One region of the Streptomyces sp. MUSC 14 genome, then DNA from elsewhere that is predicted to be linked to it. Evidence: riboswitches for the same ligand, from Rfam matches in the RefSeq annotation. Region 1 holds a riboswitch; each other region holds the start of a gene.
What was found. A riboswitch is a leader RNA that binds a small molecule or an ion and turns the genes downstream of it on or off. The one in region 1 is predicted to bind cobalamin.
Positions count from the first base shown of each region.

Region 2: another riboswitch for cobalamin. It lies ahead of BIV25_RS02770 (CbtB-domain containing protein); the one in region 1 lies ahead of BIV25_RS02075 (prenyltransferase/squalene oxidase repeat-containing protein).
Region 3: another riboswitch for cobalamin. It lies ahead of BIV25_RS35565 (ABC transporter substrate-binding protein); the one in region 1 lies ahead of BIV25_RS02075 (prenyltransferase/squalene oxidase repeat-containing protein).

Region 1 covers NZ_MLYN01000007.1:165,344-170,094, forward strand. The annotation lists gene BIV25_RS02055 (nuclear transport factor 2 family protein) at 1-90, shown strand, start outside; gene BIV25_RS02060 (hypothetical protein) at 216-395, opposite strand; gene BIV25_RS02065 (helix-turn-helix transcriptional regulator) at 392-982, opposite strand; gene BIV25_RS02070 (hypothetical protein) at 1,291-2,151, shown strand; cobalamin riboswitch at 2,395-2,527, shown strand; gene BIV25_RS02075 (prenyltransferase/squalene oxidase repeat-containing protein) at 2,644-3,882, shown strand; gene BIV25_RS02080 (SCO2322 family protein) at 3,879-4,532, shown strand; gene BIV25_RS02085 (energy-coupling factor transporter transmembrane protein EcfT) at 4,525-4,751, shown strand, end outside.
Region 2 covers NZ_MLYN01000007.1:323,026-327,776, forward strand. The annotation lists gene BIV25_RS02760 (histidine phosphatase family protein) at 1-505, shown strand, start outside; gene BIV25_RS02765 (CbtA family protein) at 695-1,567, opposite strand; gene BIV25_RS02770 (CbtB-domain containing protein) at 1,599-1,814, opposite strand; cobalamin riboswitch at 1,860-2,007, opposite strand; gene BIV25_RS02780 (enoyl-CoA hydratase) at 2,975-3,769, opposite strand; partial or broken gene mmsB (3-hydroxyisobutyrate dehydrogenase) at 3,803-4,663, opposite strand; gene BIV25_RS02790 (enoyl-CoA hydratase/isomerase family protein) at 4,660-4,751, opposite strand, start outside.
Region 3 covers NZ_MLYN01000061.1:69,885-74,635, reverse strand. The annotation lists gene BIV25_RS35580 ((4Fe-4S)-binding protein) at 1-1,058, shown strand, start outside; partial or broken gene BIV25_RS35575 (ABC transporter ATP-binding protein) at 1,263-1,850, opposite strand; partial or broken gene BIV25_RS35570 (iron chelate uptake ABC transporter family permease subunit) at 1,847-2,230, opposite strand; partial or broken gene BIV25_RS35565 (ABC transporter substrate-binding protein) at 2,227-2,619, opposite strand; cobalamin riboswitch at 2,688-2,901, opposite strand; gene BIV25_RS35560 (SAM-dependent methyltransferase) at 3,036-3,836, shown strand; gene BIV25_RS35555 (serine hydrolase domain-containing protein) at 3,867-4,700, shown strand.

The DNA.
Region 1 (4,751 bases):
CGGGTCGACGACGGCCGGTGGCTGCTGGACCGCAGGGCGCTGCGACTGCCCTTCAAAGGGCCGACTCCCCCGGCCGGGAAGGCTGGTTGAGGTCGGTCAGGGGTGGGCCGGGGAGGGGGCGCTTGCGGGGGCCGAGGGCGAGGTTCAAGGCGTTGTCCACCGGGCGAGCGACCGCGCGCGGGACGCGGCGGGCGGTGCGTATACCAGCGGCTGCGTCAGGCATGCGCGACGGGACCTTCCGTGCCGGCCGGCTGCCGACGGAACCTGTCGATGACCGGCGCGTGGAGCCGCAGGGCGTGCAGGAAGGCCTCGGCGCCGGTCGGCGCGGTGAAGGTACGGGCCGTGTCACGCATCAGCCGGTCGAGGAACCGCTTCGGTGACCTGGAGGGCCTCACCGACTCGCGTCCCCCGCCGGTTCCGAGGAGATGATCATCTCGGCGAGGTCGGCGAGCGTGGCGAGCTGGCGGGCGTTCATCTGCGGGGCTCGTGCGGCGAGCCGGACCAGGCCGCTCTCGCGCAGCCGCAGCAGCGGGTCCGCCTCGGCCTCCAGCCCCTGGAGCACCGGCTGCAACGCCTCGTGCAGCGCCTCCGGTTCGTCGGCCGTGAAGAAGCCGGCCGGCAGTCCGAAGAACCGGCGCAGCCGGTCGGTGTGCTCCAGGCTCGGCAGCCCGCTCCTGCGCCACTCGCTCAGCCACTGCCTGCTGGTGCCGGCGATCCTGGCCAGCTCGTCCAGCGAGTACCGCTTGCCGTCGGGGCGGCGCCGGGTCTCGCGGATGAAGTCCAGCCGCTGGCGCACGCGTTGGGCCAGTCCGGCCTCGGGCGCCCGGCCGCCGCCGAGCAGCTCCACGACGGTGCCGACGGGGATGCCGGTGCGATGGGAGAGGTCGGCCACGTCGACGGCCTCCGGAAGCCGGCCGGGCCGGCCGGTCAACTCCCCGATTCTGGCCAGCACTTCGGCCAGCGCGGTGTAGGCGTCACGCACCGAGGCCCCCTGAGCTGTGTCGTACGTCCCTCGACCGCTCGACCGGGCGACGGGACGAGACGCGAGGCTACCCGGTCGTCCGTCCGCCGACCAGAGATGACAAGACTTCCTGCCCAATGAGGCAGGAATAGTTGACAGTTGAGCGTGCGGTGGGTGAGGATCACGCCACAGAGAGCAAGATTTCGACCCGCCCCGGGTGCCGCACACGGGGGAAGCGGCACCCGGGGCGTTCCACCGCCCGCCCGACCGCCCCGTCCGACCGTCCCGCTCTGCCGCTGTCCTGCCTCTCCCGCAAAGGTGATGCGCCGATGCCGCAGCCCGTCCTCCTGCTCGGGGCCGGCCCCGTCGCGTACGGGATCCCGCTGGAGCGGATCGCCGAGACCCGCCCCGTGATCCTGGTCGACAGCGCCGCACCCGGCTGGGCGCGGCCCTTCCTGTCCGGCCATCTCCCGGCCGACCCCACGCACGAGGCGCGGACGGCCGAGGCGATCGCGCGGTACGCGGACGGGCAGCCGGTCGCGGGCGTGCTGACCTGGACCAGGGCGCATCTGCGCACCGCCGCGCGGATCACCGGGTATCTGGGGCTGCCGGGCCTGTCGTACGAGACGGCCGGGGCCTGCACCGACCCCGCGACGTCGAAGGCGCTGCTCGCCCGGCACCGCCTGACCGCGGACGGGCCCGGTGACCTCGACGGCGCGCTGGTGTCCGCGGAGACGGTCGTCCTGGACGACGAGGTCCGCATCGCCGCGCTCACCCGTACGACACCGGGGGCGCCGGGGGGCCTGCCGCTGCGCCACTCGGTCCACGCGCACGACGGCCTGCTGCACAACCGCTTCCTGCGGCAGACGGTCGAGCGGGCGGTCCGGGCGCTGGGGCTCGCGCACACCGTCGCGCACGTGGGACTGCGACTGACCGGCCGGGGCCCGCGGGTGACCGGGGTCGCGCCGTTCCTCCCGGGCGACCTGATTCCCTGGCTGGTGGAGCGGGCGACGGGGGTCGATCTGGCACGGGTGGCGCTGGCGCTGGCGTGCGGCACGTCGGTGGACGCCACGCCGAGCCGGCAGCGGGCCGCCGCGATCCGCTTCGCGGAGTCGGCGGACGGGCGGTCGTACTGGGTGGTGGAGGGTGAGGACACGGAGGAGTGCGATCGGGCGCTGGGGGCGGCGTAGGCGCGTCGTGGCCGTCCGGGCCCACACGGCGGAGCCGCATATCGATACGGCCCTCGGCGAGCGCGGTCAGCAGGGTCGGGCCCGAGAGGCGTTCCATGACGAGGTCCCGGCTCAGCACCCACGCCGCGTCGATCTCGTACACGTCCGCCGGGCGGCCCGCGCCGAGCGGTTTCCCCGTCGTCATGGCCGTCACCCTGGTCACCGCCGCCCTGTGCCCACGGCCACCCCCCGGCGCGCGCAGGCCTGCCGGTAAGGTGGCGGGGTCGTCATCACACCCGTACAGGGGGAAGCCGGTGCAATTCCGGCGCTGAACCCGCAACCGTGAGCCGTTCGTCACCGGACGGTGAGCCGGACTGCCCCGGACGGGACGTTGACCGGCTCACGTGCGTCGGCGACCCGCCGCGCACGGCACCGTCGAGGTCTACGGAGCCGAGCCGCCCGGGGTGTCCCCGCGCGCTGCCCGGCTCCCCGCAGGAGAGGCAGTCGCCGACCATGAACGTCCGCCGCAGCGCAGCGGCTCTCGCCGCCGTAGGCGTGCTGGCCGCCGCCGCGCCCGCCACGGCCGCCGGAGCGTCCCCGGCCCCGTCGCCCTCTGCGAAGCTCACCCTCCCGGCCGGGCTGTACGGCACGGCCGACCCGGCCTACGACGGCGTGTGGCGCCAGTCGCTGACGCTGGTCGCGCAGCGCACGCTCGGCTACCGGCCCGCCGCGCAGGCCGTCGACTGGCTCACCGGCCAGCAGTGCGCGAACGGCGCGTTCGCCGCGTTCCGCGCCGCCCCGGACAAGGCGTGCGACAGCAAGGTCGTGGTGGACACCAACAACACGGCCGCCGCCGTCCAGGCCCTGAAGGCGACCGGCGGGCACGACGACGTGGTCGGCAAGGCGGTCGCCTGGCTGAAGTCCGTGCAGAACACGGACGGCGGCTGGGGCTACAACCCGGGCGGCGCCAGCGACACCAACTCCACGTCCGTCGTCATCGGCGCCCTGGCCGCGACCGGCACGGACCCGGCGAAGACCACCAGGGCGGGCAAGTCCCCCTACGACCTCCTCGCCGCCATGTCCGTGCCCTGCAAGCGGCCCGGCGGTGGCGGCCTCGCCTTCCAGCCGGACAAGAAGGGCGCCCTCGCGGCCAACGCGGACGCGACGGCGGCGGGCGTACTCGGCGCGCTCGGCAAGGGGTTCGTCACGACGGCCGGCAAGGCGCCCGGCAGCAGCGCGTGCGTCACCGGCGAGCACCTCACCCCGGCGCAGATCGCGGACAACGCGGGCGCGAACCTCGCGTCGGCCGTCGCGAAGACCGGCCACCTGACCTCCGCGCTGCCCGGCGCCACGGACCAGCCGGACTACGGCAACACGGCGGACACGGTCGTCGCGCTCGCCGCCGACGGGCACGTCGAGCAGGCCTCGCGGTCGTACGCCTGGCTGGAGCACAACGCCACGCACTGGGCCGAGCAGAGCGGCCCGGCGGCGTACGCCCAGCTGATCCTCGCCGCGCACGCGGTGGGCGCGCAGCCGGGCGACTTCGGCGGCACCAGCCTGGTCCGCTCGCTCAACGCGCAGGGCCCGGCGCCCAGCATGGAATCCGCCGGGCACGCGTCCAACAGCCCCGAGAAGTCCACGAAGTCCGACGGCGGATCGTCGTTCGGGCTCTGGTGGTTCGTCGGTGTCTGCCTCGTCGCGGGCATCGGCATCGGCTTCCTGCTCAGCGGCCGCAAGAAGCAGCAGCTGTGACCGGGGTCCGCCGTGCGGCGACCCTGGCGCTGGCCGCGTTCGTCGTCCTCGCCGCCGCGGTGACCCAGGCGCAGGCCGCCGGTTACCGCTACTGGTCCTTCTGGGAGCGCACCGGCGACCAGTGGACGTACGCCACGCAGGGCCCGGCGATCGCCCGTCCCGACGACGGCGCGGTGGCGGGTTTCCGCTTCGCGGTCAGCGCGGACTCGGCCGACGCGAGCCGGCCGCGCGGCACGGCGGACTTCCGGACGATCTGCGCGGCCACGCCGGCCAAGGCCGGCATGAAGCGGGTGGCGCTGGTCCTCGACTTCGGCACCCCTGCGGACGCGCCGTCCGGCGAGACCCCGCCGGCCGGCCGTACGGCCTGCGCCCGGGTGTCCGACGACGCGACGACCGCCGACGCCCTGGCCGCCGTCGCGCCACCGCTGCGCTACGACACCAACGCCCTGCTGTGCGCCATCGCCGGGTATCCGCACCGGGGGTGCGGCGAGCAGGTGTCGGACACGCAGAAACCGCGCCGCGTCACCGGGCACGGCGCCGAGCACAGCCCCTCGGACGGGCCCGCGCTGGGCCTGCCGATCGGCGTGGGCGTGGTCGTCGTGCTGGCGGGCGCGGCGGTGTGGCAGGCGCGACGGCGACGGAATGACTAGCGCAGGCGCCGGGCACCGGGGCACCGTTCACGCCGGTGCCTGGTGGCTGTGGGCCCTGAGCCTCGGGACCGCCGCCACCCGCACCACCAATCCCCTCCTCCTCGCGCTCCTCATATCCGCGTCCGCGTACGTCGTCGCGACGCACCGCGCCCCCACCCCGCTCGCCCGCTCCTACGCCGCCTTCGCCAGGCTCGCCCTCGTCGTCCTCCTCGTCCGCCT
Region 2 (4,751 bases), 160 kb from region 1:
CACCGGAGCGGCCCGCGCCCGCGAGGCCGCCGGGTCGCTGCCCGTGCCGGCACATGTGGTCATGTCCCCGAGCGTGCGCTGCCGGGAGACCGCGGAGGCACTCGGACTCGCCGGCATGGAGAAGCCCGAGCTGAATGGCCTGGACGTGGGCCGCTGGCGTGGCCGCACCCTCGACGAGGTGGCGGCCGCCGAGCCCGAGGCGGTCGGCTACTGGCTCGGCGACCCCGGCTGGGCCGCACACGGCGGGGAGTCGGTACGAGATGTGTGTGCACGCGTCGGGAACTGGCTGGACACCGCCCAGGACATGAACGGCCGTACGGTGGCCGTGGTCGAGCCGGAGGTCGTGCGGGCCGCAGTCGTCCATGTGCTGGATCTGCCCGCGACGGCATTCTGGCGGCTCGACGTACCACCGCTGACCGCCACGGAGTTGAGCGGACGGGCGGGGCGGTGGAACCTGAGGCTCGGACGGCCCCTGTCCCTTTCGGAGACCCCGACGGCGCAGTGAGAACTGCGCCACCTCGGCCATGCACGAGTCGTCCGTCGACCGGCCGTCCGGGTACCGCCGGAACAGAGTCGTCGGAACGGTCGCTGGAACACCGGGCTTGGCGGCGCCACTGGATGACGGAGGCACGAACGCTTCGAGGGCCGAGCCGTTCGGCGGCTCGGCCCTCGGGCGCGTCAGTCCATCAGTGCGTCATGCCGCGCCGACCGGCTCCGGCTGCTTGGGCGCGGGCTTCGCGGCGGCCCGCATCGCCGGGTCGAGCAGGCGCTCGGCCATGGGGGCGAAGACGAGACCCAAGGCCCCCCAGAGCAGGGCCTGGGCGGCGACGGAGTAGAAGCGGAAGGAGAACAGCACGTCCGCCGGGAAGCCCGGGAAGACGATCGTCCCCTTGGAGTTCTTCAGAGGCAGGGGCGTCTCGGTGGCGTGGTGCCCGTACTCCTGCACGTTGGCGGACAGCTCGCCCAGTTGCGGCAGTAGAGCCATCACGATGCCGATCGCCACGACGTAGCCACCGGCGGCAAGGAGCGTAGCGTTCCAGTTGCCGAAGCGCGCCTGGAGGCGCTTGCCCAGCCAGACGGCACCGACCAGGAAGAGTACCGAGCAGAGGACCATGGCCAGGTAGAGGTTGCCGCGGTCCTTGATCGTGTCCGGGTGGCCGATCGACGGCGGGTTGGCCGGGTACTTCAGGAACGGCACCAAGTACATGCCGAGGAAGCCGCCCAGAGCCACCAGCATCGCGAGGTTCCGGGGACGCAGCTTGCCGACCCGGCCGAGGCACACGGCGTAGGCGACGGCGAACAGGGCACCCATGGCGATGCCGAAGAAGACCATGCCCACGCCGATGCCGACGTTGGCCTGGATCGTCCGGCTGAAGATGTCCGGTCCCGCTGCCTCCGGCGTCAGTCCGGCGGCCTTGTCGAGGGCCGACTGTGCGGCGTCGCGCCCGCTCTCATAGTCGATGGCCTTGGCGATCTGGGGCTCGGCGAAAATCCGCGCGAAGACGAAGGCGAGCAGCCCGGCGACTGCGCCGGCGATGACGCCGCGCAGGATGAGTCTCTTTTCCATGTTCAGATGTCCGTGTCCGTGCCTGCTCCCGTCAGTGGCAGGGGAAGCCGAGGAAGTGGCGGGCGTCGTGCACGAACTCGTGGACGTGCATGTCCTTGCCGAAGACGGAGTAGGCGCCCTGGTCGACGCCGATGAAGTAGTAGATGGCCAGCGCGATCAGCGCGGTGCCGACCAGCCAGAACACAGCCTTCGTGGCCGGCAGGACGACCGGGGTGGGAAGCGCGGCGGGCGCGGACATGCTGCTCATGGGTGTGAGCCCTCCTTCAGGGGATCGTGCGTCCCTCAGTTCGATGGAGCGTCGCGACGGCCCAGGGTCTGACTTCAGATCCACCCGGGGGAGGATCTGTTCACAGTGGCGCGACCGTGCTGGAGTTTCACCAGCTTCCTTAGGCCATCATTACAACCGGAGCGTACGGACACTTGAGATGGTCCGTCAATCAGACAAGCGGCCGAGACCGTGTGGCTCTGGGCACCCTCCGCCCTGCGTAACCTCAGTCCCCCGTTTTGGGCAGGTCGAACCGCAACATCCGGCCCGCGACCTGTTGCCGGCACCGGCCATCCTGGGGTCCGCCGGGAGCGCCCAATCGGGTACGGCGCTCCATGATTTCCGTCGACCGCCGGGCAGCTCTATGAAGTAGATTGGTACTCTTATGTGCCGAGTTGGCGGAGTGACCGCTGAATCCGCTCTCCTGCGGCAGTCGTGCCCAGGCGCTCAGTTCCAGCCGCAACGTGAGTCCTTCAGGACAACACAGCCCCTCGCGGAATCATCGGGCCCCTTGTCACGTTCTCCGGAACACCGACGCGAATCGAATCACAGGCATGGCCCGCGAATCTGGCCGGCGAAACGCGAACCCTTAGGCGAGGAGCGGAGGAATCCAGTGGCCAGACGTCTCACACCGCGCCATATCACTCTCGGGGGCCGCGAGGCAGTCGCCCTCACTTTGGAGGAGTACGAACGGCTCGTCGCCAGCCGACGGCAGGTCGGCGGACAGAGCGCACGCGTCCGTGTGCTGGCCCAGGAGGCGAAACGAACCGAGCGGCTTCTCCAGGATCTGGAAACCCTGCTCGCAGCACCCGGAGACCGGTGCTGCGAGCAGCAACACACTGAGGCTACGGCCTGTTCGGCGCCCTGCCCCCGCGGTTCAGACACCGAGAGGGAGACCGGTACGGACTGCCTGCGCTGCGCGTTGGTGGCGCTATTGCGTCGCCACCGGAACCCGGAGTACTGAGCAATCACACGCTCGGCTTCCCGGCAAAAGAAGAGCTCAGCAGCTCCGGCAGAGCAACGGCGTCCATCGCGCACGTCGCATTCCCGCCCCTGCCCATTCACCGCGTGAGCGAGAGCTGTGCCGCCCGGCGGCGCCTTCCTCCGACGTCGCCGGGCGCACACGGTTCGCCGCCCTTTTGTCAGCGGTGCCGGAATTCCGGCGGTCGCTTGTCGATGAAGGCGCCCATGCCCTCCTTCTGGTCGGCCGTCGCGAACACCGCGTGGAAAAGGCGCCGTTCGAAGCGGACGCCTTCCGTGAGGGTGGTCTCGAAGGCCCGGCCGACCGCTTCCTTCGCCATCATCGCCACCGGCAGCGACATGTCCGCGACCGTCTCGGCGACGGCCAGGGCCTCGCCGAGCAGGTCGTCGGCGGGGACCACCCGGGACACCAGCCCGGCTCGCTCGGCCTCGGTCGCTTCCATGGTGCGTCCGGTCAGGCACAGTTCCATGGCCTTCGCCTTGCCGACCGCGCGAGTCAGGCGCTGCGAGCCGCCGATGCCCGGGATCACCCCGAGCTTGATCTCGGGCTGGCCGAAGACAGCCGTGTCAGCGGCGAGCAGGATGTCGCAGAGCATGGCCAGCTCACAGCCTCCACCGAGGGCGTACCCGGCGACAGCGGCCACCGTCGGCGTGCGCAGCTGTCCGAGCCGGTCCCAAGCGGCGAACCAGTCGGCGAGGTACATGTCCATGTAGTCCTGCGGCTGCATCTCCTTGATGTCGGCACCGGCCGCGAACGCCTTCGCGGACCCGGTGATCACGATGCAGCCGCAGTCAGGGTCCCGGTCGAGGGCCTCGGTGGCGGCCACGACCTCGTTCATGATCTGGAGATTCAACGCGTTGAGGGCCTTGGGACGGTTGAGGGTGAGCAGGGCGGTACGGCCCTTGCGCTCGACGAGGATCGTCTCGTACGCGATGTCCGGTTCCGTGGTGGTCACTGCCTGCTCTCCGCTCCGGTCCCTGATGGTGCGGACGATGCCGGAGAAGTCCTCCGTGGCACCGGCCTGCTCCGCGTACTCCACGTACAACTCGGCCGCCCGCACGCCCAGTTCTGCGTGCACACCCCCAGCCCGGACCGCGTTGGCAGCCAGTCCCAGGTCCTTCGCCATGAGAGAGGCTGCGAATCCCGGCCGGTAGTCCTTGTTGGCCGGGCTGGTCGGAACAGGCCCGGGGACGGGGCAGTTCACGCTGAGCGCCCAGCACTGCCCGGACGCTGTGGAGGCCACGTCGTAGAGCGCCTGGTGGGACAGCCCGAGGCTCTCGCCCAGGACGAACGCCTCACTCACGGCGATCATGGAAACGCCCAGGATCATGTTGTTGCAGATCTTGGCTGCCTGCCCCGCGCCCGCACCGCCGCAGTGGACGGCCTTCTTGCCCATGGCCTCCAGCAGGGGCCGCGCCTGCGTGAACTCCTCCTCTCCCCCGCCCGCCATGAAGGTCAGCGTGGCGGCCTCGGCGCCGACCACTCCGCCCGAGACGGGCGCGTCCAGCGCTCGCATTCCTGCGACGACAGCGCGTTCGTGGGCGGTGCGGGCGTCGGCGACGTCGATGGTGGAACAGTCGACGAAGAGCGTGCCGGGGCGGGCCGAGGAGAGGACGGTCTCGTACAGGTCCAGGACGTGGCGGCCGGCAGGGAGCATGGTGATGACCACCTCGGCGTCCGTCACCGCGTCGGCCGCTGATCCGGCTGCCTCGACACCGGCCCGTGCGGCGCCGTCCAGAGCGTCGGGCACCAGGTCGTGGCCGCGGACCCTGTGGCCCGCCTTGACCAGGTTGGCGGCCATAGGCGCGCCCATGTGCCCGAGTCCGATGAACGCGACGGTCTGGCTCACCAGGCCACCTCCGAGCCGGTTCCGGGCCCGGCGAGCCCGAGTTCACGCTCGCCGAGCGGGGCGAAGAAGCGGTCCACGCCGGTGTCGG
Region 3 (4,751 bases), on a different contig from region 1:
TACTGGCATCCCGCGCGAACGCCGCTCCGGCACCGCCGCCACCGGTGATCGACGCGGACTGGCTGCGCGCGCTGTGTCTGGAGGCCGGTGCGGACGACGCGGCGGCGGTGAGCCTGGACCACCCCGACCTCGCCGGGGAGCGGGACCATGTCCTCGCCGCCCTGCCGGGCACGCGCGCGCTGGTCTCGCTCATGGTCCGGATGAACCGTGCCAACACCCGCTCGCCCGCGCGCAGCGTGGCCAACCAGGAGTTCCACCAGACCGACGAACAGGTCAACGCCGCCGCCCGCAGGGTGGTCCGGGCCCTGGAGGACGCCGGCCATCGCGCGCTCAATCCGTCCGCCGGGTTCCCGCAGGAGATGGAGCACTTCCCCGGCCGTATCTGGGTCGTCGCGCACAAGACGGTCGCCGTGGCCGCGGGCCTGGGCGTCATGGGGCTGCACCGCAATGTCATCCACCCCCGGTTCGGCAATTTCGTGCTGCTCGCCACCGTGCTCGTGGACGCCCCGGTCAGCGCGTACGGCCGGCCGCTGGACTACAGCCCCTGCGTGGACTGCAAGCTGTGCGTCGCGGCCTGTCCGATCGGCGCCATCGGCAAGGACGGCTCGTTCGACGCGCTGGCCTGCACGACCCACAACTACCGGGAGTTCATGAGCGGCTTCACCGACTGGGTGCAGACCGTGGCCGACAGTGCGGACGCGGCCGACTTCCGCTCGCGGGTGACCGACCCCGAGAACGCCTCGATGTGGCAGAGCCTCGCGTTCAAGCCGAGTTACAAGTCCGGCTACTGCCTGGCTGTGTGCCCCGCCGGCGAGGACGTGCTGGGACCCTATCTCGACGACCGCAAGGCCTATCTGGAGACCGTGCTGCGCCCGCTCCAGGACAAGGCGGAGACCCTCTACGTGCTGCCGGGCTCCGACGCCCAGCGGTACGCCGAGCGCCGCTTCCCGCACAAGCCGGTCAAGGAGGTCTCCGGCGGCTGGCGGCCCCCCGCCGGGCACCGTTCCGTCGAGCGGCGCGCCGACGAGGAGCGCCCGGGGTCCCCCGGCCCCGCCTGAACACCAGCCCGCCGAGCGCCCCTCGTCACCCGGACAACCCTCGTCACCCGGGCGGCCCGGCTCCGCTGGCCGTCGCGCGTCCGGTGGCGGAGGGTCTGAACAAGATCGGTGGGTCGATGCCTCGTCCGACCGGTCGCCGAGTCGCCCCTCCCTGTCCGTGACGACGTGCCGAGGCGGGCCGACCCACCGGGGGGCGGGGAGCGATCAATCCATGCGCTCGGGTAGTTCCCCGCCCTCTCCCACCCGCCCGTGCCACCCGCGCCGCCCGGCGCCCCGCGGTCCGTGCCGGGGCGGCTCCGATCGCTGACCGCCGCGCCGCAGGAAGCGGATCACCGGGTGGCCGTCCGCGGTGATGACCTCGGCGTCGACGCCGTACACCCGCTTGATCAGGTCGCTGGTCAGGACCGCGCCGGGCGGGCCCTCGGCGACCGCCCGGCCGTCGTGCAGCACTAGCAGCCGGTCGCAGTACAACGCGGCGAGGTTGAGGTCGTGCAGGGCAATCACCGTGGTGACCGGCAGGCTCGCGACGAGGTCCAGCAGGTCGAGCTGGTGCTGGATGCCGAGGTGGTTGGTCGGTTCGTCCAGGAGCAGTTCGCGGGGCTCCTGGGCCAGGGCACGCGTGATCTGGGTGCGCTGGCGTTCGCCCCCGGACAGGGTGTGCCAGGACTGTCCGGCGCGGTCGGTCAGACCCGTGCGGTCCAGTGCCTCGGTGACGGCCCGCGTGTCGGCGGGGCCGGGGGCGGCCCAGGCGCGGCGGTGCGGGATCCGGCCGAGCGCGACGACGTCCCGAACGCGCCCGCCGAAAGCGACACCGCTCCCCCGCCCACACCGAGCACGACGACTGCGACCGCGCCGGTCGAGGCTTCCGAGGACACCCCGAGCACGAACGGGTCGGCGAGCGGGTTGCGCAGCAGGGACTGCATGACCGCCCCGCACACCGCGAGCCCGGCGCCGCAGACGGCGGCCAGCAGGGTGCGTGGCATCCGCAGGTCCCACACGATCCCGTCGCGCAACGGCGCCAACCCGCTCTCCCCGAGCCCGAGACGGGCGGCGGCCGACGCCCACACGTCCGACGCGGAGATCTGGGCCGGGCCGATGGTCAGGGCGAACGCGACGGACAGCACCAGGGCGGTGAGCCCGGCTCCCGCCGACGCGGCCGTACGCAGGCTCACTTGACGAGCCCGAACGTACGCAGCCCGGCGGCGACCTGCTCGATGCCCTCGACGGTCCGGATGCCCGGGTTCATCGCCTGCCCGCTGAGCAGGACGTAGCGCTTCTTGCGCACCGCCGTGAGGTTGCGGGTGGCGGGGTCGGTCTCCAGGAAGCGGACCTTGGCCCGGGCGTTCTCCGCGGTCTGCATCGTGCGGGTGAGGTCGCCGAGGACGAGGACGAGGACGTCGGGGTCGCGGTCGGCCACGGTCTCCCAGTTGATCTGCGGCCACTCGTCGTGCGTGTCCGCGAAGACGTTCTGCGCGCCGACGGCACGGGTGATGATGCCCGGCGCGCCGCAGCAGCCGGCCGGATAGGGCGGGCGGGAGTCGGAGAACCAGTACACGAGGGCCTGAACACGGATGTGCCTCGGATGCCGGACGCGTACGCGGAGCCTGGCCTACGGACGTCCTCCGCACCCGGCGGCGCGAAGGTGCCAGCAGGTCTTCGGACTCGGGTTCGTCCGGCCGGGGCGCCTTCCCGGCAGGGTTCGGCGTCAGCCCTTCCGGCGGCCCGGTCCCTCCCAGTGGCATGGTGTGCCCCGCCCGTCCCCCTCACCGCTGCGCGTCAGTTGCGGATTCGCACCGGATTCCCTGGCCTCGGTTGTGGCTCGACTGGCTCCGGCAAGCTATCAGCACGTCCGTGCGCAGCCCCGGGCACAGCCGTCGGCAGCGGGAACTGTGGGCACGAGCGGGGTAGTTGATATGGGAAGCTTTGGCCAATCGTTCACGGGACCGAGGCCGTGACGGTCGGGGAGAGGAGCCCACTGTGACTCAGGACGGCGGCCAGGCCGTGCGCATCGACACCAGCAAGCCGCATCCCGCGCGCATCTACGACTACCTCCTGGGCGGCAAGGACAACTACGAGGTGGACCAGCAGGCGGGCGACCAGCTCGCCGCGGCGGCCCCCGAGGTGTGGATCTCCGTGCGCGCCAACCGCGCCTTCCTGCACCGTGCGGTGCGCTACGTCGTCGACACCGGTGTCCGCCAGATCCTGGACATCGGCACCGGACTGCCCACCTCCCCGAACGTGCACGAGGTCGCCCAGCAGCTGGCACCGGACGTGCGTGTCGCCTACGTCGACAACGACCCGATCGTGAAGGCGCACGCCGACGCGCTGCTCAGCCGGGCCGGCACGACCAGCATCGTCCTCGCCGACCTGCGCGATCCGCAGTCCGTCATCGATCATCCGGAGGTCCGCCGGGTCATCGACTTCGGCCGGCCGGTCGCCCTGTTCCTCGTCGCCATACTCCACTTCATCCGTGACGCGGACGGTCCCGAGCGGATCGTGGCCACTCTGCGCGACGCACTGCCGGCCGGCAGCTTCCTCGTCCTGTCGCACGCGACGGGCGACTTCGCCGACGACCGCAGCGACGCCGAGGCCGTCTACAAGAGCGCCACCGCCACCATGAACCTGCGCTCCCGCGACCGGGTCGAGCGGTTCTTCGACGGCCTCGAACTGGTCGAACCCGGCCTGACCCAGGTCCCGTTCTGGCGCCCCGACACCACCCCGCCGGCCGGCTCCGAGGAGATCGGCTTCTACGGCGCGGTGGCTCGGAAGAACGCCTGAGCACGGCGAGTCCGGCGCAGGGTCGGGCCCGTGCCGGACCCACGCACCCTCGCCGAGGAAGAGGTAACGGCCGGCACCTGCACGGGCGTACAGGCGCGGGAACTGCTGCACCGCCGGACCGTCATGGACTTCGCGCTCGGCGAGGAATCGCCGGGCGTGCCCCTCACGGCCGGCTCGGGCGTGCCGTGGTTCTCCGTCTCCGAGCTCCCGGCGGGCCCGGCCCTCGCCCGCGCCTGGGAACTCGGTCTGCTCGGCCCCGACGACCTCGTGCGGGACCATCTGCCGGAGTTCACCGGGGGCGGCCGGGACGCCGTCACGGTCCGCCATCCATGGAGCCACACCGCGCCGCTGCGGGCCGCCGACCGGGCCGCGGGCGGGGCCTTCGACCAGGGCTGGGACAAGCTCATCGCGCTGATCTGCGCCACGGACGCCGACCCGGACCGGATCCCCGGGCAGCGGGCGGCCCATCTGGGCCACGCCGGGTACCTGCTGCTCGGGGAGATCGTGGCCCGCCGCAGCGGTACCGCCTTCGCGGACTTCCTGCGCACCGAGGTCACCGAGCCGCTCGGGCTGAGCGCCGCGCTCGGCGGCCCGCCCGGTGCCCGCGTGGTGCAGGTGCCGTACCTCGGCCCCGCCGAGCTCGCGGCCCGCGTCGCCGCCTTCGCCGTCGCCGAGGGCTGCCACGGCGCATGTGTGGCCGGCTCCTGCGGCGGGGCGGCCGTCGCCGCCGAGGTCGTCCGCACCGGCGGTCTGCACCGGGGCCGTCGGCTGCTGCGCGAGGAGACCTGCGCGGCCCTCGTGCGCGCCCGGCGGACGCCGTGGACGAGGCGATGGGCGTGCCGGTGCGGTGGGGACTCGGGCTGATGCTGTACACGTTCGACTTCGGCCGGCACTGTTCGCCACGTACGTTCGGCC